DNA from 3 places in the Pandoraea pulmonicola genome. Region 1 is predicted to be linked to each of the others. Evidence: predicted binding sites of a transcription regulator. Region 1 holds the regulator's gene; each other region holds the start of a gene.

Region 1 (7,647 bases):
TGCCGTGGCAGAACACGCGCGACGCATACCGCATCTGGCTGTCCGAAATCATGCTGCAGCAGACGCAGGTCGCCACGGTGATTCCGTATTACGGCCGCTTTCTCGAGCGCTTTCCCGACGTCGCCGCGCTCGCCAACGCCCCGCAGGACGACGTGATGGCGCTATGGAGCGGCCTTGGCTACTACTCCCGTGCACGCAATCTGCATCGCTGTGCACAGGTCGTGGTGGCCGAGCACGGTGGACGTTTTCCGTCGGATCCCGAGACGCTTGCCACGCTGCCCGGTATCGGCCGCTCGACGGCCGCCGCGATTGCGGCGTTCGCCTACGACGCGCACGCCGCGATTCTCGACGGCAACGTCAAGCGGGTGCTGGCGCGCGTATTCGGCATCGAAGGATTTCCGGGCACACCCAGGATCGAGCGCGAGATGTGGGCGCTGGCCGAGTCGCTGCTGCCCGAACGCGATCTGCCCGCCTACACGCAGGGCATGATGGACCTCGGCGCCACACTGTGCGGGCGCGGCAAGCCGCGTTGCGGCGAATGTCCGTTCGACAGCGATTGCGTGGCCCATGCGACGGGGCGCGAGCGTACGTTGCCCACCGCCAAGCCAAAGAAGGCGCAGCCGGAGCGCTATGTCGATGTGCTGGTGATTCGTGCGGGCGAACGCGTGCTGTTCGAGCGGCGTCCGGACAGCGGAATATGGGGCGGCCTGTGGAGCCTGCCGGAACTCACTCCCCCCACGGACGTGCCCGATGCGGACGGCGCCTCGCTGCGAGAGCGTCTGTGTGCACACGCGGCGGCGCTCGGTGCGGAGCAGGGAGCGGTACAGTCGCTCACGCCGCTGCATGGTCTCACGCACGTCTTCACGCATTTCAGATTGCATTTGCGACCATGGCTGGTGACGCTGTCGCCAACTTCGCAGGCTTCGCGCGATCGCCAATCGCCGCAGGGCGACGCGCGTCGCGCCTGGCTCGACGCCGCAGGCACGTCTGCCGCCGGGCTGCCGTCGCCCATCCGGAAAATCGCCGACGCATTGTCGCCGGGCGACGGTCAGTTGTCGCTGCCGACCTGAACCCGATGCCGACGCCCGCCGCTCAGGTTGTCTCGAGCGGTGCGAGCTCGCGATGGCGCACGAGTACGCTCGCTTCCTGGCGGAAGCGCTCTCCCAACGTCTCGGCGATGAAGACTGAACGGTGCTGCCCTCCCGTGCAACCGATGGCGACCGTCAGGTAGCTGCGGTTATCGCGCATGAAGCTCGGCAGCCACTTCTGCAGATATGCACCGATGTCGTCGATCATTTCGTAGACCTCGGGAATGGCCGACAGGAAGTCGATGACCGGCTGATCGCGGCCGGTGAGCGGCCGGAGTTGCGTGTCGTAGTACGGGTTGGGCAGCGAGCGCACGTCGAAGACGAGATCGGCGTCGAGCGGCACGCCGTGCTTGAAGCCGAACGATTCGAACATCAGCGTGAGTCCCGTGTGATCGTGCTGCACGAACTCACGGATCCAGCGGCGCAGCGCACTCGCGCGCAGATTACTGGTGTCGATCTGATGACCGAGTTCGGTCACGCTGTTGAGCATTTCGCGCTCTTTCTCGATGGCTTCCACCAGTGAGCCATTGGCCGACAGCGTGTTGTCGCCGACCGAGAGCGGATGGCGGCGGCGCGTCTCGGAGAAGCGCTGCACCAGGGTTTGCGTGTTCGCGTTCAGGAACAGCACGCGAACATCGTGGCCGAAGCGGCGCAGACCGCCGATGATCGGCGGCAGATCGGCGAGCGAGCCGCCGCTGCGAGCATCGATGGCGACGGCCAGTCGCGTGTAGTTCTGCGTTTCGAGGTACTCGGCAAGCTCAGGCAGAAAGCGCGACGGCAGGTTGTCGACGCAGTAATACCCGGCATCTTCCAGAACATTCAAGGCGAGCGATTTGCCGGAGCCCGATACGCCGGTAATGAGTACGATCTTCATGGCATTTCCCGAATACAACCCTCATGGTAAGCGATTGCGTCTTGCGGGTGTGGTGTTCGGCGCGTTCTTGGCATTCCGGCGCAAATCGAGCGTCACAAACGAAAACGGCGCCCGGAGAGGGCGCCGTTCGGCTGATATCGGCGTGGATGGCCTCAGGCTGCGGGCTTGTTCGACAGGCAGGACTTCATGAACGCCTTGCGGTCGTCGCCCTTCTTGTCGCCAGCTTGCGCGTTGCAGGTCTTCATCTTTTCCTGCTGGGTCTGCTTGGCCGATGCTGCGGGCTTGTTCGACAGGCAGGACTTCATGAACGCCTTGCGATCGTCGCCTTTCTTGTCGCCGGCCTGTGCGTTACAGGCGCTCATCTTGTTTTGCTGCGAGTTGGCCTTGTGAGCCGCTTCGGGGGCCGCGGCGGTCTGGGCGAACACGGGCGATGCGAGCAGCGGGGATACCAGGAGCAGTGCAGCGAATGCTTTCTTCATGATTGTCTCTCCATTAGGTCGACACGCACGGGGAAGAACCGCGTGGCGATTACAACATGAAAGAAAACGCGCCGCAATCGCGCTGCGTTGACAGAATGTCGCGTGGAATGCGGTAAACCCCGAGCCGCGAGGCTCAGAGCAGCTTGCCCTGCATGCCGTCGGGATCCTGCATGGCCTGGCGCTGGCGCTCCATGAAGTCCTTGAGCGTGTCGATGCCGCGCAACTGAAGGATCGTGTTGCGCACGGCGGCTTCCACGAGCACGGCGAGGTTTCGCCCTGCCGCCACCTGCAGAATCACCTTGTTGATGGGCAGGCCAAGCACGTCCACCGTCTGGGCTTCGAGCGGCAGGCGCTGGAATTCGCCGTCCGGGCGGCGCACCAACTGGACGATCAGCTTGAGCTTCATCTTCCGGCGCACGGCAGTCTCACCGAAGATCGTCTTGATGTCGAGCAGGCCCAGCCCGCGCACCTCCAGCAGATTTTGCAGCAGCGGCGGGCAGCGGCCTTCCACGAAATCCGGCCCGAGTCGCACGAAATCTACCGCGTCGTCCGCCACCAGGCCGTGCCCGCGGCTGATCAATTCCAGGCCGAGTTCGCTCTTGCCGAGGCCGGAATCGCCGGTGAGCAGCACACCCATGCCCAAAATGTCGATAAAAACGCCGTGCATCGTGCATCGTGGGGCGAACACACGCGAAATGTACAGGCGCAGGCTATCGATGACCGAAGCGGTCGAGAGCGGGGTGGTGAACAGCGGCGTGGACGAGCGGGTGCACCGCAGCACCAGATCGGGCGGAGCTTCGAGCCCGTCGGCGACCACCAGGAACGGCGGTTCCAGGGCGATGACTTCGCCCATGTGGCGTTTGCGGTTCTCGTCGCTCAGGCGCTGGTAATAGCGCAGTTCGGCCTCGCCGAGCACCTGGATGCGGTTCGGGTGGATGAGGTTCAGGTGACCCACGAGGTCGGCGCTCGAGGTGGCGGTCGCCACGCTCTCGGGCGTGAAACCACGCTCCCAGCCCTCGTGGCCGGTCAACCACGACAGACGCAGCGTCGCGGCGTTGTCGTCGAAAATGCTCTGCGCGTTGATGCCGGTCAGTTCCACCGCGTCGCCTCGTTCGGTTGGGTATGGGGAGCTACGGGACTCGAATTTGGCGGTGGCTCAGGGCTGCCAGTTCGCCAGTGCCGCGTGGATGTCCTCGGCGCTGGGCGCGTTGCTCAATGTCTCGCGCATCGAGCGATCGGAGAGCAACTGCGCGATTTCGGACAGAATTTCGAGGTGCTGCTGCGTGGCCTGTTCCGGCACGAGCAGGAAGAAGAGCAGGGAAACGGGCTGGCCGTCGGGGGCCTCGAACGGAATCGGGTCGTCCAGACGCACAAAGGCCGCCATCGGGTGCTTGAGCCCCTTGATGCGGCCGTGCGGAATGGCGACGCCCTCTCCCAGACCGGTCGAACCCAGCCGCTCGCGTGCGAACAGATTGTCGGTGACGAGCGCGCGCGACAGGCCGGCGTTGTTCTCGAACAGGAGCCCTGCCTGCTCGAAGACGCGCTTCTTGCTTGTGACGGACAGTCCAAGCAGGATATTGGACGCAGGTAAGAGTTTGACTAAACGGTTCATCTTGTAATGCGGGCGCACGCGTAGTCGCCCTCCAACCCCCGATTTGACCTCGCATTATAGACCACCCGTAGCCGCGTCAAGCCAGATGCGTCGCCCCATACAAAAGGGGCCGTTCAACGGCCCCGCGGTGGGTGATGCCAGATTTATGACAGACGTAGATTCGCTCGTGTGGTTCCGTGCGGGTTTGCGTCAGTGCCAGTCGATGCGACTACCACGCCGGAAAGGAGTTACTGGAGCGGTTCCGCCTCCGGCGGCTGTTGATGCTTGAGGGCTTCGCGGCCATGATCCTGCACCTTGTCCTTGTATTGCATAACCTTGCGGTCGAGCATGTCGATCAGCTTGTCGATGGCGGCATACATGTTCTCGTCACACTTCTCGACGAAAATCTCCTTACCCTTGAGATACACGGTGACGCTGGCAATCTGGCGTCCGGTCTTCTCCTTGGTCTTGTCGACAGAGAGGATCACCTCGGCGCCGATAAGCTGGTCGAAATGCCGCAACACGCGTTCAAGCTTGTTGACGACGAATTCGCGCAGGGACGGCGTGAGCTCGAGATGGTGTCCACTGATCTTCAGATTCATAGCTGCTCTCCTTGCTGAAATGCCGAAGTGCAAGCCGCGTCACGAGCGACGCTGGCTGGCGGGAGTGCGAGCCATTGACGTGACGCAATGTCGCACTGCGGCGTGATGCCCCAGCGAGCCAACATGGCGCACCAGGACTGTCCTACAAAGATTTGCGCAAGTTCACTGCGGGGATTCGCATGGCCTCGCGGTACTTCGCGACGGTGCGCCGCGCAACCACGAATCCTTGCTCTGCCAGCAGTTCCGCGATACGGCTGTCGGAAAGGGGGCTCTGGGGGTCTTCTGCTCCTATCAGTTGCTTGATGAGGGCGCGGATGGCTGTGGACGACGCAGCCCCTCCGGCTTCCGTGGCCACGTGCGACCCGAAGAAGTACTTGAGCTCGAAGGTTCCAAATGGAGTGAGCATGTACTTACTCGTTGTCACCCGTGAAATCGTGGATTCATGTAAACCCAGCGTATCAGCAATCTCTCGCAAAACCAAGGGCCGCATGCCGATTTCGCCATGCGTGAAGAAGTTCTTTTGACGCTCGACAATAGCCTGCGCGACGCGCAGGATCGTGTCGAACCGCTGCTGGATGTTCTTGATGAGCCAGCGCGCTTCCTGGAGCTGCTGCTGGAGGTTGCCGGTGCCCGGGTCGTTGCGGTTGTTGCGCAGGATGCGCGCATACATTTCGTTGATGCGCAGACGCGGCATGACTTCGGGATTGAGCTCGGCGGTCCAGCCGCTGCCCTGCCTGCGCACCAGCACGTCCGGCACCACGTAGTCGGCGGGTGGCGAGCCGTAGGCGGCTCCCGGGAACGGATCGAGCGAGCGGATCAGTTGATGCGCGGCGCGCAGCGCGTCCTCGCTCACGCCCAGCAGGCGGCGCAGACGCGTGTAATCGCGCGCGGCAAGCAGTTCCAGATGGTCGCAGACGATGCGCAGCGAAAGCGTGCGCACGCCGCTGGCCGGCAAGCGCTGCAGTTGCAGGCGCAGACACTCGGCGGGGCTGCGGGCGCCCACGCCGGCCGGATCGAAGCTCTGCAGCAGTGCGAGCGCGGCGTTGATCTCCTCGGTCTCCAGCGCCAGTTCTTCGGGCATTTCCGCCTGAATTTCGTCCAGCGTGGTCCCGAGATAGCCGTCTTCGTCGAGCGATTCGATGAGGAATTCCACCAGCGCGCGATCACGCGGGCTGGCCTTGGTCAGGCGCAACTGGGCCAGCAGGTGCTCGCGCAGGTTGGGATGGTCGACGTGCAGTTGCGGACGCGCGTTGTCATCGTCATCCGAAGCGCTGCCCGTGCGGGCGAAGTCGTTCAGGCTCCAGTCGCTGCCATTGTCGCCCGCGTTGTCGTCGAAGCGCGTTTCGCCGTCGAGTTCGCGGGCGTCGTCGTGACCATTGGCGGCTTCGGAACGATCGTTGCTGCTGACCGAGGTGCTCCGTTCGTTGCGCAGCGACCCGTCCGTGCCCACGCGCACCGAGCCCGCGAGCCAGTCGTCTTCTCGCTCGAGCATCGGGTTCTGGGTGAGGGCGTGCTCGACTTCCTGCTGGAGTTCGAGCGTCGACAGTTGCAACAACCGGATCGATTGCTGCAACTGCGGTGTGAGGGTCAGGTGCTGCGAGGTGCGAAGTTGGAGGGTCGGTTTCATAGCGTGTCTCGCCTTCATTGTAGAGGCTTTGTCACGTCAACGGAACCGGCCCGGCGCCCTATCGAGGGCAGGGTTTACATGCGAAAAATTTCCTTTACATCCGGAAATTTTCACCGAGATAGACACGGCGAACGCTTTCGTCGGCCACGATCTGGTCGGGCGTGCCTGCGGCGAGCACGGAGCCTTCGCTGATGATGTAGGCGTGATCGCAGATGCCGAGCGTCTCGCGCACGTTGTGGTCGGTAATCAGGACACCGATGCCACGGTCTTTCAGAAAGCGCACAATGCGCTGAATTTCCAGCACGGCGATCGGGTCCACGCCGGCGAACGGTTCATCGAGCAGGATGAAGCGCGGTTGCGTGGCCAGCGCGCGGGCGATTTCCACGCGACGGCGTTCGCCGCCCGAGAGCGACATGGCCGGATTCTCGCGCAGATGGCTCACCTGCAGTTCGTCGAGCAGCGCCTCGATGCGTCGCTCGATCTCCTCGCGCTTGAGCGGCTTGCCGTTGGCGTCGAGTTGCAGTTCGAGCACGGCGCGGATGTTGTCCTCGACCGTGAGTTTGCGGAAAACCGACGCTTCCTGCGGCAGATACGAGACCCCCATGCGGGCGCGCTCGTGAATCGGGAGTTCGCTGATGAGGCTGCCGTCGAGCTGGATTTCACCGTCGTCGGCGGGCACGAGACCCACGATCATGTAGAACGACGTCGTTTTGCCCGCGCCGTTCGGCCCGAGCAGACCGACGACTTCACCGCTCTTCACGTCGAGCGAGACGTCCTTGACGACGGTACGCGCGCCATATTGCTTCTTGAGCGAGCGCACGACGAGCGCGCTCGGCTTGCCCGACGGACCGGCGCCCGGATTGATGCCGCTGGAGGCGTTGTTGGCAGGATTACTCACGCGGATTCCCGATGCTTTTGGAGGGAGACAGCGGCGGCAGATCGCCTTTCGGCGCCGCGGCGGGCTTGCTTGCACCGCCCGGCTGCGCCTGGTTGGCTCCGGTGGCATTGCGCGGCGCGAGCGTGGCGCGCACCCGGCCGTTCGGATTGTTGGCGTTGACCTGATCGGTGCCGCTGTTGGCAGTGTAGACCTCGTTGTACGTGTCGTACGTGATCACGCTGCCGTGGATCTCGTCGAGCACGCGCGTGCCGCCGGCCAGACGCTTGAGCGTGGCCTGCGTGGTGAGCGTGGCGACTTCGGTCTTGCCGTTGTAATAGATCGTCTGGCCCCAGCCGTCGATGTACTCGTCCACGCCGTCGCGCTTCTGACGCATGTAGGCGAGCGGGCCGCCCGGCTTGTAGTACGCGGTGGCGTACTGATAGCCCTCCGGATCCTGACTCACTTCGACGCGATCGGCCTTGAGGAGGATCGTCCCCTTGGTCATCGTC
Region 2 (7,647 bases), 2.2 Mb from region 1:
GAACGAACGCCCTGTCACGGTCTTGAAGGGCTCTGATTAGCGCAGTGCCTGGCCAGTCCTGGACCGCGCCAGGTCAAGCGTCCTTTACGTGGGGGTAGTCCTGCTCCAACTGCTGTCGTAGCTGGACGGCCTGGGCAAGCATGAACAGCAAGCTATGCCGATTCTGATGTATGTGCCGGACTGCGTTGAGAAAGGCCTCGCTTCTCGTGCGCCCCGTGCCCATGGGAAAACCAGACAGCAGGTGCGTCACCGTCCAGACTTCAGACTGTCCCGGTGCGTTGGTCTCTACATGTACGCCAAAGGAGGCATCCGTGTGCGGCAGGCTGATGCTTTCACCACATACGGTGGTGAGCCGCTCGCCGGCGACGACTTCATAGTAGATTCTCAAGTCAGACATGGCGAGGCTCCACATCAAGGGTGGCTGGTTTCCCGGAAGCGGGGGCATTCACCGCGCGCGATGCGCCCTCCCATAGAGATTGGTATCGCCGCCTGTCCCCCATTCGTGGGTAGGTTCAATTCGCATTGACACAGTTGTGTCCGGATTGGCGACGGCTCTCCTGCAATACCGCCACAGACCTGAGCCGCCGTCACCCAAGGTGCCAAGGGAAATCAGGATGTGCGGTTTCGGCAATCGTTGCGGCTGGCTTACACCGTAGCCGATCGGGTGAGAAGAGGGCGGTGCAGGGAGGGAATTGCTGATCGTCATGGCAATCTCCACTTGAGCAGGGAGCCCGAGGGCTGAAGGCACGAGAGATACGCTTGCAGCGCGATCATGAAGCCATACAGACCAGACATCACCAACTATTAGTATTACTAGTATGTATACCAAAACATTGCGAATATTGTTTATGTTCCTTCGCTTTATCCGGGAAGGCGAATTGCAATGAGAACGGGTCGCTACCAGAAGTATGGGATTTGAAGTGCTTCTGTTTTCAGATAACGGGGACTTCCACCTCAACCAACAGTCAAGAGCGGCAAGGCCATCACCTACGGGCCAAATGGTAGCTACCTCACGAAGGTGATGCGATTGGGTGGCAAATCGCAGCGTAGAAGTGGTGACGCGTCGCCAGCGGTATTGGCAGAGATGCGGAGTGCCTTTTAGTCGGCGACCGCATTGTTCAACTTCCTTCGTGCCATGCCACACGCCGTGACGGCTTCTACCTATGTCATGAATTAGCACATTCCTTCAAAAGTTCGAGGAGCCGGCATGACGCAGAAAAACAGCTCTCCCGCCACGGGGTTCAAGGCCGGTGACCTGTCGGCCTCTCGTACATTGGCCGACGCGTTGCCCGCACCGGTTTGTCCCGATGCCGCCGCGGGCTTGCTCGATCCCAATGAACTGAGTGATCTGGGCGTCGGTTTTGTCGTCAAAGCCTACCCCAACATGGGAGAAGGCGATCACGTCATCTTCCAGTTCGACATGGGCGGCCCGGGTGAATACACCAAGGACTTCGACGTCTCCCGCAAAAAGGTCGGCACCGACATCTCATTCACCGTGCCCAAGGCGAATGTCGTCAAGGCGCTCGACAACGATGTGACCGCCGCCTATCTCGTCGAGCCCGGCGACGGCGGCCCCGAGATTCCCTCCGCGCCGCTGCCCCTGCACATCGGCAACCCGCCGCTGCTGGCCGCGCCCAGCGTCGACGAAGCCGTCGACGGGCATCTGGACGGCAGCCTGGCGACCAGCGACGTGCTCGTGAGAATCCCGATCTACAAGGGCATGGCCGCGGGCGACAAGGTCTATATGTACTGGGGCGCCGCCGGCGAAGCGGGCTACTACGAGGATGAAATCACCCTGCGCGCCGTGCGCTCGGTCACCTTCCTGGTCGAGGCCGAGTACGTCGGGCCTTATCTGGACAAGACCGTGCATGTGCGCTACGACGTCAATCGCGGTGGCGCCATCTCGCCCTCCGCACTCTATGCCCTGCGCATCGGCAACGCGCCCGATGAGAGCAAGCTGCCGGCGCCGGTCGTCGCGGAGGCCATCGGAGATATCCTGAACCCCGACCTCGTGCCCGATGGATGCACCGGCTTGCTCGGGCCCAACGAGGGGCTCGGTAATGGCGTGAAGGGCAAGGCCGTTTGGGGAGGCGGCCCGCCCGACGGCATCGAGATTCCGTTCGATATCTCGGAGAACTTCCAGACGGAGCCCTATCCGGTTCATATCCCGTACGCGAACATCACCCCGTTTCTCAATAAGAGCGTCACGTTCCAATATTCGGTATTGCAGACCGACAACGCCACCTGGCTGCAGTCGAACGTGCTGACCCTGCAAGTCGAACAGCAGGTGGCGCAGGTCGCGCCACCTAGCGTGCCCGAGGTGGCCAATGGCGTGCTCGATCCCCGGTCGCTGTCGCCCCAGATTGGCTGCCCGGTATTCGTGCCCGCGGCCGAGCACACGCGCCAGGGCGACACGATCCGGCTGACGTGGGCGTCTCAGAAGACGCCTGGCAACTGGGACGGCGAACATGTTCTGCTCTCGACCGAGACGGACCAGTCCATCGAGTTCGACGTTCCCTATCCCAACGTCATGGCGAGCCTCGATGCGCAGGTCACGGTGTCGTACAGCCTGTGGCGAGCCGGTAAACGTTATGCGTCGAGCCTGCCGCTGACCTTGACCGTTCAACAGGGCAATCTGCCTGCGGCGACGATCGACCAGGCCAAGGGCAGCACGCTCGATCCTGCCGATTGTCCCGATGGCGCGACCGTGCGGCTCGATCGCTCGGGCGGGTTTCGGGCGGGCGATCAGATCACCTTGCAGTGGCAAGGCGTACCGGGCCCGGGCTCGGTCACGGCAAACCATACGGTCAGCGATGCGGAGCAGGGCGGCGACGTGACGCTGAACGTGTCACAAGCCACGGTGCAGGCGGATGTGGGGCAGACCGTAACGCTCGAGTACACGGTGATTCGAGCAGGCAACCCGACCGAGGAGAAATCGCCGCCCTCGCTTTACGACGTGATCGCGCAACCCGGGCAAGGCAAGTTGCTGGTCATGGGCGCACGAAATGGTTCGGCCGGCTTCCGGTGGGAGCATGTGTCGCATCGCCTGAGCGCCTTCGACAAGGCCACTTCGCAGCCATTGAGTGCGCAATGGCGCTACGACGATGAGTCCAACTGGAAACTCGGCGCATCGTTCAAGGACACGCGTCCGTGGGTTCCTCTGAACGTCAAGAGCCAGGACGATACGATCACGATCCAGCCTGTCAATATCGCTGGATCAGGTGATAACGGCACGACCCGAGGCACAGCCGCGATGGTGGCGCTCCTCAATAAAGGAGGGGTAATCGGCTGGGGAGTCGCCGGCTACGGTGGCACCGTGCCGTCGACCATTTTGACCTACGATGACGTCGTCGAAATGGCCGCCACGCGAGCCGCCTTCGCCGTGCGCCGCAGTAACGGGCGGATAGCGGTGTGGGGCAATGCAGACAATGGCGGGACGTTGCCTGACGGGTTCACCCAGAGGGTGACCGACGTGACGCGCATCGCAGGAAGCTACGCAGCGTTCGCGGTGTTGCGCGCCAACGGACATATCGAGGCGTGGGGAAATCGCGACCATGGAGGCCAGGCGACGGCCGACGTCCTCGCTCTGTCGGACGTCACACAGATCTTTTCCGGCTCTTCAGCACTCGCTGCCCTTCGAAAAACAGGGCAGATCGTGGCCTGGGGCGACACCCGCTACGGCGGGAAAGTGCCGGAGTCCATTAGCTCGGAAGTCACAGACATTATCGACGTGCGCGGCAACTACGAGTCCTTCTGTGCGTTGCGCGCGAACAAGACGGTAGTTGCCTGGGGGACCGCCGGCAATGGTGGCGCGGTTCCGGCTACCATTGCGGCCCGTCGGGACATTGTGGAATTGGCCTCGGTGTCGGCCTTGGCCTACGCCGTACTGACCGAAGGGAAGCAGGTGCTCGCCTGGGGCAATGCCGATTGGGGCGGCGTGTTGCCCCCCGATATCGCCGAATTGACCGATATCGAGGAGGTCACCGCCACCAAGGGCGCTTTCGCCGCGCGCCGTGCCAACGGGCACGTGGTCGCTTGGGGGAGTTCCTCCTGGGGGAGCGTTGTCCCGGCGGACATCGCGTTGATTCAGGACATCGTACAGGTCGCCAGTACCGACGCTGCGTTTGCCGCGCTACGCCGCGACGGCACCGTCGTGACATGGGGCAACGCCGCCTACGGTGGTGACTCGTCTGCGGTCAAGGCACAGCTTCAGAACGTGCGCGCAATCTACGGCAACAGCGAAGCCTTTGTTGCGATTCTCGCCGGGGGTGGCGCGGTCACCTGGGGGACGGCGGCTGGTGGTGGCAACAGCACCTCGGTCAAGCCGTATCTCGACAGCGGCCTCACCTATGAGGCGGGCGCGGCAGCGCGCGGTCGAGCACGCACTGCGTTACGTGTCAGGGGCCATGAGGCGGCGTCGCGTCGATGATGCGGCACTGGGCACTTCCAGCCGAGTTGCGATGAGCGATTCTCACGATCGGGGGAACCTCCTGGGGCGATTGGGTTTTGTCGTCGTCGTAGCGCTGCTGCGCCTCTTCGCAGTCCTTCCCTATGCGCTCGTCGCAAGGTTTGGCAGTGCGATTCAATGGTATGGCAGCGCGCAGAGGATACGGAACCTGGTCCAGATCGACAGTCGAATTGACCTGGAAGACAAGAATGCTCCGCCGACCATCTTTCTGGGCTTCCATTTTGTGAGCATCTAGGTCGGTTGCATACTTTACTCCACGCGCCTGCCCGCCGCCTCACTGTACACACGCATGTCGAACGCGCGCGTTATACCGTTCGTGACGGAAGTGCTGCCCGATTATCGCGGATATAAGCTGACCATCTTCGAGCCGTTCAGTGACTTTCCGTCAGAAGGGGAGGCGAGCGACGCGCGTCGAATAAATGAGTTTCTCGAGACGCAGATCAATCAGCGCCCGGAGCAATATTACTGGGTCCATCGGCGCTTCAAGAGTCGACCGGCCGGCATGCCAAGCGTGTATTGACTCGTCCGGCGCCTCCGGCTCGCACAGAATTATGATCGTCTGTATTGCCGCAAGCCTGCATGAGATGCAAACGGCAATTCGAATGTTCCGGCACGAGAACTATCAGTTCTGCTAGTAGGCAGGCTTTGAGGTGTATGGCCTTATGCCAATCAAGTGAATATATAAGCCGACAAAGCAGGTCATATTATCGAGGACATGAGAAATGAAAAAATTTGCTTACTTCCTGGGATATGGAGTTGTTTATCCTTATTCCGTGCAGCCGGATGGCTCACTATCGTCATTGGGACGTCCTGTGCCAAGCACGGATGCCGTTGATATCGCGTGCGCCAATGCATCAGCATTTCAGCGCGGAGGAAATTATATATTCCTCGCGAATCAATCCAACAATGTGACCGTGAGCATGGGGGCCATAAGCATTTACCACGTCAATGATGATGGCTCTCTAACACCGAATATTCAGCATTACACTAACGGAGTGCAGTCGGAACCCAGTTATATCGTTGGATTTTACACCGGATCTAATACGTACGACATATATATCGACAATTACATCCAAGCAGACGAACAAAATCCACTTACCGAGCAGATTCCTGGATTCAGGTTTTCACCCCCAGACACCGTGAGGCCATGGAACAAGAAGGTAAATGGACTCCCGGATAGTGTGGTTGGCGACGTCGCGGATCTAGAACTCGTTTCCACGCCTGGAGCAGATCCCTCCTATCAGGCTCAGATTTTATTTGCGCTCTACCGAAACACGCCGGCCAATAAAACACAGATCGTTGCCTTGGAAACCAGCGCTTTCGGTCTTTCCTATCTTGGCAGCGGGGAGGTTGTGGGCACCGGTCAAGGATACGCTCTAGCGGCCAATTTAAAATTTGCCTACGTAATTTTTGGCACCACCCCCACTAACGCCCCCACCCCTCTTCAGGTCGCGGGCTTCAAATTGGATGGTTCCGGCCGACAGTTCACGCCACTCGGAAACGTGGCCCAATTGAACGGATCCGGTACCGCCTGCGCTATCAGTCCGAACGGGAAATATCTCTTTATTGGCGTAACCGGAGATATGCTCGACGACCAAGGCGCGAATGTTGTTGCTTCATACAAGATCGGATCGGATGGGTTTCTGTCAAAATCCGATCAAAAACCATGCGGATCAATCGGCTTGAAAATATCTGCGTTGACTGTTGATCCTTCAGGGAAATACCTTTATGCGATGTCCGAGTATGAAGGAAACGTATATGTCTATGAAGTCAATGACGATGATGGATCGCTTACACCCAAACCATCAATAACCGTCGACAATGGTAATGGCGCTGGATTATTTGGCATGGTCATCATCGACGTGTAATTCCTTGCAGATGGCCGAAGCGGCGTCAACCGGTGCCGATGCTGTCACCGGTTGACAGTGCCCATGATCCGGTCCATGAGAGCTTCCTCATTCCGCTTGCGCAAGAACTCCCGGGTAAGCGCTTTATAGACATCCAGCTGCTGTGCCTTCATGACGCCAACCCCGACCTGTGCCCGCCCATCGGGATCGTCCCGTAGATCAAGACTGGCCAACTGCGCCGCCACTTCTTGATCGTAGACGGGGAGCATGTCGTGCAATTTTTGACGCGCTCGCTCTGTTCCCTCAGAGTCCAAGCGCGCCAGCACCTGCCGCCAAGGCGCCCATTCGACCAGGAAATATTGAGGGAACTCCAACGGTTCTCGAGCGCGAACCTCCTGCTCGGCGCCCCTCAGATCCTGAGGTGTCACCCCGGCGACATGGAAGAAGCGCATGTTTGCGATGTCCGTGGGTAATTTCAGCCGATCGCGCAACTGCACCTGATAGGCCAGATAGACTTCGATTTCGTCAACCAGCGGTAACACCTGGGCCTTCCTGCGGGCGATCTTCTCCAGGGCGTCCAAGCGAAATGCGCCGTGCCCGCGGTCGATGATCTCCTCGAGCCTAGCATCGTATTCGCCACGGGCTACGGCGTGCGCATGACTGAGTTTCGTCAGATTGTTATAAGCGAGTGCGACCCGATCCTCGCAGGATTCGCTGGCCCCTTGGACGACCTGGAAGACCAGTTGGCGAAGCTCTCCATCCCTTGCAAGCTTGGATAGCCAACTGGCGATTGCCACCTTGAAGTCTGGGTTGTAATTGACGGATTCTCTCAAGCGATCCAGAAACCTGGAGAATTCCGCAGCGTGCGCTTCCTCGCTGTGCGCATGCCATTGGTCCGCCTGCACTTGCCCATCGTTGCCGCACCAGTCCCGAATTGCTTCGACAAGAGGGCGCACCGCTGCGATGCCCATGTCGGCAGGCGCCATGGAGAAGTGGATCTGAGGCCCACTGTATCTTGGCGCAGACATGGTCGCATCCAGTCGTTGCAGGTGGGCAGACAAGAATGGGTTGCCCTCAATAAATACCTGACCATCATGCGACATACTCAAGACGCTTGTCGGCAACCGGGGCAGTTGGTTGCGTTGCACGCACAGCCATATGAGTCCTTCATGCACGGCTGGCAGCCGGGTCAATCGGTTGTTGCCCACGTGAAGCCTCTTGAGGCTCGCCGGCAAAGCCGGCAGTTCGGTCAACTCGTTGGCATGGGCATCCAATATCGTGAGGCTCGCAGGCAAGGACGGGAGCTCGACCAATTCGTTGCCGCTTACATCA
Region 3 (7,647 bases), 1.1 Mb from region 1:
ATGTCCTGCTGCGCCAGCAGCTTCGCCACCTTCTCGGCCACACCGGCCTTGGCGAGCCCGGCGTCGGTCACGATCAACGCGCGACGGAAGTGGTACTGCCGCAGGGCGGCGATCGCCTCGTCGAGACTGCCGATGCCCATCATGTTGACGGCCGGGATGAAGAAAGTCGTGCTCATGGTCATGCTCCTTATCGGTTTTGTGGAGGATGCACCGTCCCGCGCGTCGGGCGCTTCGGCGCCGGACGCGATTCGGTGACGATGTCACGATTCATTGCAGATGCTGAGGACAGCATCGCACCCGAAGCGCGATACGTCCTTGACCTGCTGCAAACTCGGTGTCGAATAGAGGGTGGAGGGTGAAGAAGGGGCGCTCAGAAAAAGCCGAGCGGATGGGTGTCGTAGCTCACCAGCAGGTTCTTCGTTTGCTGATAGTGATCGAGCATCATCTTGTGCGTCTCGCGACCAATGCCGGACTTCTTGTAGCCGCCGAAGGCCGCATGCGCCGGATAAAGGTGATAGCAGTTCGTCCATACTCGCCCGGCCTGGATCGCACGGCCAACGCGATAGGCGCGATTGATGTCGCGGGACCACACGCCCGCGCCAAGACCGAACTCGGTGTCGTTGGCGATCGCCAGCGCTTCGGCTTCGTCGCGGAACGTCGTCACGCCGACGACCGGCCCGAAGATCTCTTCCTGGAACACGCGCATGCGATTCTCGCCCTTGAGCAGCGTGGGCTGGATGTAGAAGCCCGAGGCGAGCGGACCGTCCAGCTTCTCGATGCCGCCGCCGGTGAGCACCTGCGCGCCTTCCTTGCGAGCGAGATCGAGATACGTGAGGATCTTGTCGAACTGCTGCTGCGATGCCTGCGCGCCGACTGCCGTTTCCGTGTCCAGCGGATCGCCGCGCTTGATGCGCGCCACGCGCGCCATCACGACCTCCATGAACGGTTCGTAGATCGACTCCTGCACGAGTGCGCGCGACGGACACGTACACACTTCGCCCTGGTTCAGGAAGCCCAGCACGAGCCCCTCGGCGGCCTTCTCGATGAATTCCGGCTCGGCGCGCATGATGTCGTCGAAGAAGAGGTTCGGCGACTTGCCGCCGAGTTCCACCGTGCTTGGAATCAGGTTGGCCGCGGCCTTGGACAGGATCTGTCCGCCCACGGGCGTCGATCCCGTGAAGGCGATCTTCGCGATGCGGCGGCTTGTGGCGAGCGCTTCGCCGGCTTCTCTGCCATAACCCTGGACGATGTTGAGTACGCCCGGGGGCAGCAGATCGCCGACCAACTCGGCGAACAGCGTGATCGTCAGCGGCGTCTGCTCGGCCGGTTTGAGCACCACGCAGTTGCCTGCCGCGAGCGCCGGCGCGAGCTTCCACGCGGCCATCAGCAAGGGGAAATTCCACGGAATGATCTGACCGACGACACCCAGCGGTTCGTGGAAATGATAGGCCGCGGTGTGCTCGTCGATCTCCGCCGCCGTGCCTTCCTGCGCACGGATGCAGCCGGCGAAGTAGCGGAAATGATCGATGGCGAGAGGCAGGTCGGCGGCGAGCGTTTCACGCACCGCCTTGCCGTTGTCCCACGTCTCGGCCACGGCGAAGCGCTCGAGATGGTCTTCGAGGCGATCGGCGATCTGCAACAGAATGCGCGAGCGTGCCTGCACCGACGTCCTGCCCCACTTGGCCGCCGCCGCGTGCGCCGCGTCGAGGGCCAGTTCGATGTCGGCGCTGCCGGAGCGGGGAAACTCCCCGATGACGCCTCCGGTGACCGGCGACGTATTGGTGAAGTAGCGTCCTTCCACCGGCGGGACGAACTTGCCGCCGATGTAGTTTTCGTAACGGGGTTGCAGGGACAGCAGGGCACCGGGCGTGCCGGGTGGGGCGTATCGCATGTCGTGTCTCCGGATATTGTCGTGTCGGTGGCGCATCGGCCACGCGAGACCGGTAAGCAATTCGCGGGCCACCCGCGCCGAATGCCGTCTGGACGGACATCGCCGCTGCATGCGGGCAAGCAACGTGTATCGAATCCGTGACAGGTGTGTCACCACCCGTGACACCGCCTGTCCCAGGCGTGAGACAGGCAATCGCCGCGCGCTGCGCGATTGATTTCCCGCATTGCGTTCCTCCCCGGCATGGGAGATGCTTCGGGGAACGACTACGAGACCATCCGGCAGGGGGAGACGACCAATGCCAGCGACTCCAGAATTCGCGCACGCACGCCGCGTGTTGAACGTTGTTCAGGGCGACATGACGTCTGCCGTCGCGGCGACGGACCCGAACATCGCCAGTTCGTGGCGCCGCTGCTTCGACGAGCATGCGCTCGACCCGGGCGCACGCATGGCGCCACGCGTGCTCGAGTCGACGCAACTTCGCGAGCGGCGCAATGCCATGGAACGTCTGCGTCACGTGTCGATGCCCGTGCTCGAACGCCTGCAACGCCAACTGACGCATCCCGACCAGGCCGTGCTGCTCACCGGCCCCGACGGCGTGATCGTCGATTCGCGCCTGCACGAGCGCTCGCGCGATGCGTTTCATCGCGCCGGCCTGTGGCCGGGGGCGGACTGGAGCGAGTCGTGCGAAGGCACCAACGGTATCGGCACTTGCGTGGTCGAACGCGCGCCGGTGATCATTTGCCAGCAGGATCACTTCCGTGCGCTGCACACGCCGCTCACCTGTACCGCGAGTCCGGTGTTCGCGCCGCAGGGCGAATTGCTCGCCGTCATCGACGTGTCGTCCACGAGCGCCGACGTCACCCGGCAGAGCCAGTTCCATACGCTCGCCCTCGTGAATCTCAGCGCCAAGGTCGTGGAGAGCGAGTATTTCTTTCAGCAATATCGCGACGAGTGGCTGCTGCAATTGCAGGAGCAGGCGGATCACCTCGGCGGTTTCGCGCAGGCGCTGATCGCCTTCGACGACACGGGACGCGTGCTCGCCGCGAACCAGAGCGCCCTCAATCGTCTTGGCATCGCGCGCGACGAGATCGTCGGCTCGCGCATCGATCGATGGTTCGCGCCCACGCTCGATTCTCTCTTCGCGCAAGGACATCCCGCACCGAGCACCTGCTGGCCGATTCGCACCCACACGAGCGAACTGTTGCTCGCCATGGTGCGAGCGCCCGCGCGTGCGGCAATCCGTGCGACGCGTCGCACCGACGGTCTCCCGGACGCCGCGGCGCAAGCGGTGGCGAAACCGTTTGCGGACCCGGCGCTCGCGCAAGCGTTTTCGCGCGCCTGCCGCGTATTCGCGCACGACGTTCCCGTACTCATCCGCGGGGAAACCGGCAGTGGCAAGGAAGTCTTCGCGCGCGCGGTGCATGCGGCGAGTGCTCGCGCGAACGGCCCGTTCGTCGCCCTCAATTGCGCGGCGATTCCCGAATCGCTGATCGAGAGCGAGTTGTTCGGCTACGTCGGCGGCAGCTTCACCGGGGCGCGCAAGGAGGGGATGAACGGCAAGCTGTGGCAGGCCAACGGCGGCACGTTATTTCTCGACGAGATCGGCGATATGCCGTTCGCCATGCAGACGCGGCTGCTGCGCGTGCTGGAGGAGCGGATGGTGGTGCCACTGGGCGGCGGCGAGCCGGTGCCGCTCGACATCCGCATTCTCAGCGCGACGCATCGCGATTTGTCGGAACGCATCGCGGAGCGGCAATTCCGCGAGGATCTGTTCTACCGGCTGAGCGGTCTGGAGGTCAACATACCGCCATTGCGCGAGCGCGAGGACAAGATCGACCTGATTCAACGGTTGTTGTCACAGGCGCGGACGGACGGCTCGCTCAGTGTGACGCCAGCGGTACAGGATCGGCTGTGTGCCTATGCCTGGCCGGGCAACGTGCGTCAGATGCGCAGCGTCATCCGCACGCTCGTGGCGCTTTGCGAGAGCGGTGTCGTCACGCTGGAGGATCTGCCGGACGAATTGCGCGAGGCCGATGCCTCGCCGCCGGGGACCGACGCGCCGACGGTGAGCGCGGATGCGCCGCTGGAACTGGCCGAACGTCAGGCGCTGCGCGCGGCGCTCGACGCCTGCCAGGGGCAGGTGAGCGCCGCGGCCCGCAAGCTCGGCGTGAGCCGCAACACGCTCTACCGGAAGCTGAAGCGATTCGGTTTGCTGCGCGCCTGACTCCCGCCGGTCGGCGACTATTTCGAGGGAATCGGCGTGGCGCGGTCGATGGGCACGGCGGTCACGCTGTTCTGGGGCGAACCGTCGATGAGCTTGTCGGAATACGTCAGGTAGACGAGCGTGTTGCGCGCCTTGTCGACCATGCGCACGACGCGCAGTTTCTTGAAGAGCGGCGACAGACCTTCCGAGAAGACTTCCTCTTCCTGGGGAAGCGGTTTGCCGAAGGCGACCGGTCCCACCTGACGGCAGGCGATCGACGCTTCCGCCTTGTCCTCGGCCAGCCCGACCATGCCCTTGATGCCGCCTGTCTTGGCGCGTGAAACGTAGCACGTGATGCCCTGCACCTTCGGGTCGTCGTAGGCGTCCACGACGATCTTGTGATCCGGTCCCAACAGCTTGAATGCGGTGCTGACGTCGCCGATCTTCTCGGCATGCGCCCAGCTCGCGGTGACCATCAACGCCAGCGCAACGATTGTCTTCATGAGGATGTCCCGTCAAAGGCTGCGGCATGCTGCCGCGCGATGCGGATTCTACTCGCGTCGCGTGATGTTCGCGTGAGGGCAATAGGGCGATAGAGCGATAGGGCGAGGCTGGGGAAGGCAACACCGTTGCGTCGACCGGACAGTCAAAAAAAGAAAACCGCCGTCCCTGGCGGGGCGGCGGTTCTCAACGCATCGACTCGGACTAGGCGCGCAGACGGTTTACCACTTGTCGTCCTGGGCGCTCGCCGGGGCGGCCTGGCCGCCGCCCGATGGTGCGCTCTTCCTGGGGGCCTTCGCGGCCGGCGCCGGTTGCGAGCCTTGCGCCGCGACCTGGGTATCGCCGCGGGCGCTCGCCTGTGCCGGCTTGCCCGCGATCTCGCCGCGCACCTGGAGTCCGGCGATCGGCAGCGTATCGAGATTCAGATTGCCGCGAACGTTGTCGAGGTGGCCATACGAGAGATTCTGCGTCACCCGCTCGACCACCAGTTCGCAGCACGGGTTCTCGGCGCGTCCGAGACTTTGCCCCGTTTGCGGATCCTTGAACTCGTTGCCCAGCGCGACGACCGCGTAGCGGCCGCCTTCGCGCAACGCCTGACCGCCCTGGCTGACCACCACGTTGGTGTCGTCGCGCGAGATGACCGTGATCGGGAACGTCGCCTGCAGGATGGCGCTGACGATGGCCTTGCTGGCCTGGTCGGTCATGTCGGTCAGAATGCGCTGGCTGTCCACGCCGGTGCCGAGCGTCGTCGGTGCCGTTGCCGGCAGCGTGGCGCTCAGGCTGCTTGCGGCCGAGACCTGGCGCGTCGCCACGTTCACCATCTTCTGCGACAGTGCCCAACCGCCCGAATAACTCACGAGCTCGCGATCGCTGGTGCGCAACTGACGCGCATGCCGCGTGTAGTTGAACGCGCTCACACGCGCACTCCACACGAGGTCGGCGCTCGCGGCCTGGGAGAGCTTCGCCAGTTCGGCGCTCGGCGCCTGGCCGGACGTGATCATGTCGAGCTCCTGCTCGATCTCGGGGCTCATCTCGCGATCGAGCACGGCGAAGCGGCCCGTCTGCACGAGAGCGTCGCTCACGCGTTGGCGCAGCGTTGCCGCGACCTGGCGCGACGGCACGCTGGCGTCGCCCATCGGCAGCGTCGCCTGTGCGAACACGACGGGGCCGACCACGACCTTGAGCTTCTGCATGTCGGCCGACGGTTTGAACTTCGCGATGTCGGCCTCGATGGTGGCCTTGTAGCGCTTCGTCAACACTCCCGGTTCGTCGAGACTCACCACGCGCAAACGTTGAATGACGCCGCCCGAGCGCTGCGCCACCACTTCGGCGAAAGCGCTTGCGCGCAGCGACGCCGAGTCCTGATTGAGACTGACGTCGAGCCCATACTTGGCCGCCACGCTCTCCGACTGCATGACGGCGCCGTTGACCTGCAGGAGCGCGACCTTCATGGCCTCGAGCATGGCTTCTCCGGCCGTATTGCCGAAACCGGTGGCGGTCGTCTTCTCCGACTCGACCTTGCCCACATCGGGGACCGGCGCCGCGGCGCTCGGCGCGGAGGCGGTGGCTTGGGGCGGCTCGGCTGCCTTTTGCGAGCAGCCGGCAATAAAAAAGAGGGCCGCGAGGGCCCCCGTGAGCGAGTTACGCATCATGTCGTTGTTCTGTGGTCCGGCTTACAGCGCGGCGAGTGCCTTGGTGGCGTCCGACGGCACTTCGATGCCATTGCTGCGTGCGAAGTCGACGGCGTTCTTGAGTGCCTTGCCGGCTTCGGTCACCGAGCCCGGGAAGTTCGACACCACGTAAGCGGCGCCGCCCAGCGAAGTCAGCGCCATCGGCGAGGCGCTCTTCATGTTGTTGCCCATCGACGTGACGTCGTTACGCATGCCGACGTAGTGCACCAGGCCGAGCGCCAGATGGCCGAGGCCCTGCGCGAAGGTCTTCTTCGATGCATCGTCGAGCACCGGCTTTTCCTTGAGCTTGGCCGCGATGGCGCCGCTCGTGTCGCCCACGGCCGTGGCAGCCTTCGACGCCGCGGCCTTGTCGTCGGTGGCGCCCGACTTCAGTTGCGCGATCACGGCTTCGGCCTGTTCGGCCTGCGTCTTCAGGCCCAGCGCTTCGCCCATCTTGGCGTTGGCGTTGAGCACGTCGACGTTGGCGGCGACGTAGTTCTTCACCAGGGCCGCTTGCTGGCCGGAAAGATCGGCCGAGCCTTCGCTCGACTTGCTGCCACCGCCCACGAGGCTGGTCAGGCCGCCCAGTTGAGCGAACGAGGCACCGGAGGCGCCGACCAGAGCGGCGGCGACGGCACAAGCGATGATTTTCTTCATGATCTGCTTTCTCTTCTTCAGGAGGGAGGGTAAGTCGTGCAATTAACGCAAACTGAGATTGGTGATCTGGCTGGTCAATTCGCGCGAGGCGTTGTTGGCGGCCAGACGCAGCGCATTCGTGCGTGCTTCGTCTTCGGTCGGGCCGGTGCCGGCGTACTGCACGGGGCCGACAGAGGCGATGGTGTCGGGGATCGTCTGGCCGATGTCGAGCAGTTTCGCGTTGACCGTGACGGCCACGCGCATCAGTCCGGAGTTCGGATCGCGATCGGCCAGGCCGACGTCGAGCGTGCCCAGCGCGATGTACGCCATGCGTGCGACGCGCATGCCCGAGACCATCGACGCGAGCGTGGCAGGCTTCAGATCCATGCCGGTCTTGTAGTCGTTTTCGACGTTGGCGACCTTGAACTGACCGCCGGTGTACGGCTCGACCAGCGCGGCTTCGTTGACCTTGAAGCCGGCCTTGGCAAACGTCGACGTGAACACCTGCGACAGGTTCGCGCTCGGAATCAGACGGTAGGTCGTATCGGTCGCGCGACGGGTGGTGCTGCCGCCGGTTTCGATCGATGCCGAACGCTGCATCGAGGCCGACATCTTCGTGCTGGACGACGCATGGGTGCCGACCTGGTTGCCGCGAATGTTCTCGCCCTCGGTGCCTTGCTCCGAGACGTTGACCTGACCCTTGACGTCGACCTTGCCGTCGACGCGTTTGTACACCCGGTCGTCAT

What was found. The regulator sigma-54, encoded in region 1, starts transcription at its own class of promoters, with help from an activator protein. The targets are predictions, from matches to a motif close to TGGCANGNAANCTGCTTT.
Region 2: a site for sigma-54 is predicted at 5,049-5,066, ahead of RO07_RS25965 (beta-propeller fold lactonase family protein). Genes of this name have one in related genera too.
Region 3: a site for sigma-54 is predicted at 1,945-1,962, ahead of exaC (acetaldehyde dehydrogenase ExaC). Genes of this name have one in related genera too.

Annotation. Positions count from the first base shown of each region.
Region 1 covers NZ_CP010310.2:609,168-616,814, forward strand. Annotated here, with positions in the region: gene mutY (A/G-specific adenine glycosylase) at 1-1,070, shown strand, start outside; gene rapZ (RNase adapter RapZ) at 1,093-1,962, opposite strand; gene RO07_RS02730 (PsiF family protein) at 2,115-2,441, opposite strand; gene hprK (HPr(Ser) kinase/phosphatase) at 2,575-3,540, opposite strand; gene ptsN (PTS IIA-like nitrogen regulatory protein PtsN) at 3,598-4,053, opposite strand; gene hpf (ribosome hibernation-promoting factor, HPF/YfiA family) at 4,281-4,634, opposite strand; gene RO07_RS02750 (RNA polymerase factor sigma-54) at 4,777-6,279, opposite strand; gene lptB (LPS export ABC transporter ATP-binding protein) at 6,356-7,126, opposite strand; gene lptA (lipopolysaccharide transport periplasmic protein LptA) at 7,152-7,647, opposite strand, start outside.
Region 2 covers NZ_CP010310.2:2,845,037-2,852,683, reverse strand. Annotated here, with positions in the region: gene RO07_RS12485 (hypothetical protein) at 1-2, shown strand, start outside; gene RO07_RS12480 (hypothetical protein) at 74-397, opposite strand; gene RO07_RS12475 (RCC1 domain-containing protein) at 1,274-4,429, shown strand; partial or broken gene RO07_RS25540 (LpxL/LpxP family acyltransferase) at 4,461-4,988, shown strand; gene RO07_RS25965 (beta-propeller fold lactonase family protein) at 5,191-6,336, shown strand; gene RO07_RS12460 (NEL-type E3 ubiquitin ligase domain-containing protein) at 6,381-7,647, opposite strand, start outside.
Region 3 covers NZ_CP010310.2:5,368,282-5,375,928, reverse strand. Annotated here, with positions in the region: gene yiaY (L-threonine dehydrogenase) at 1-176, opposite strand, end outside; gene exaC (acetaldehyde dehydrogenase ExaC) at 371-1,891, opposite strand; gene RO07_RS23155 (sigma-54-dependent Fis family transcriptional regulator) at 2,187-4,115, shown strand; gene RO07_RS23150 (CreA family protein) at 4,133-4,597, opposite strand; gene RO07_RS23145 (CsgG/HfaB family protein) at 4,817-6,247, opposite strand; gene RO07_RS23140 (hypothetical protein) at 6,269-6,922, opposite strand; gene RO07_RS23135 (hypothetical protein) at 6,965-7,647, opposite strand, start outside.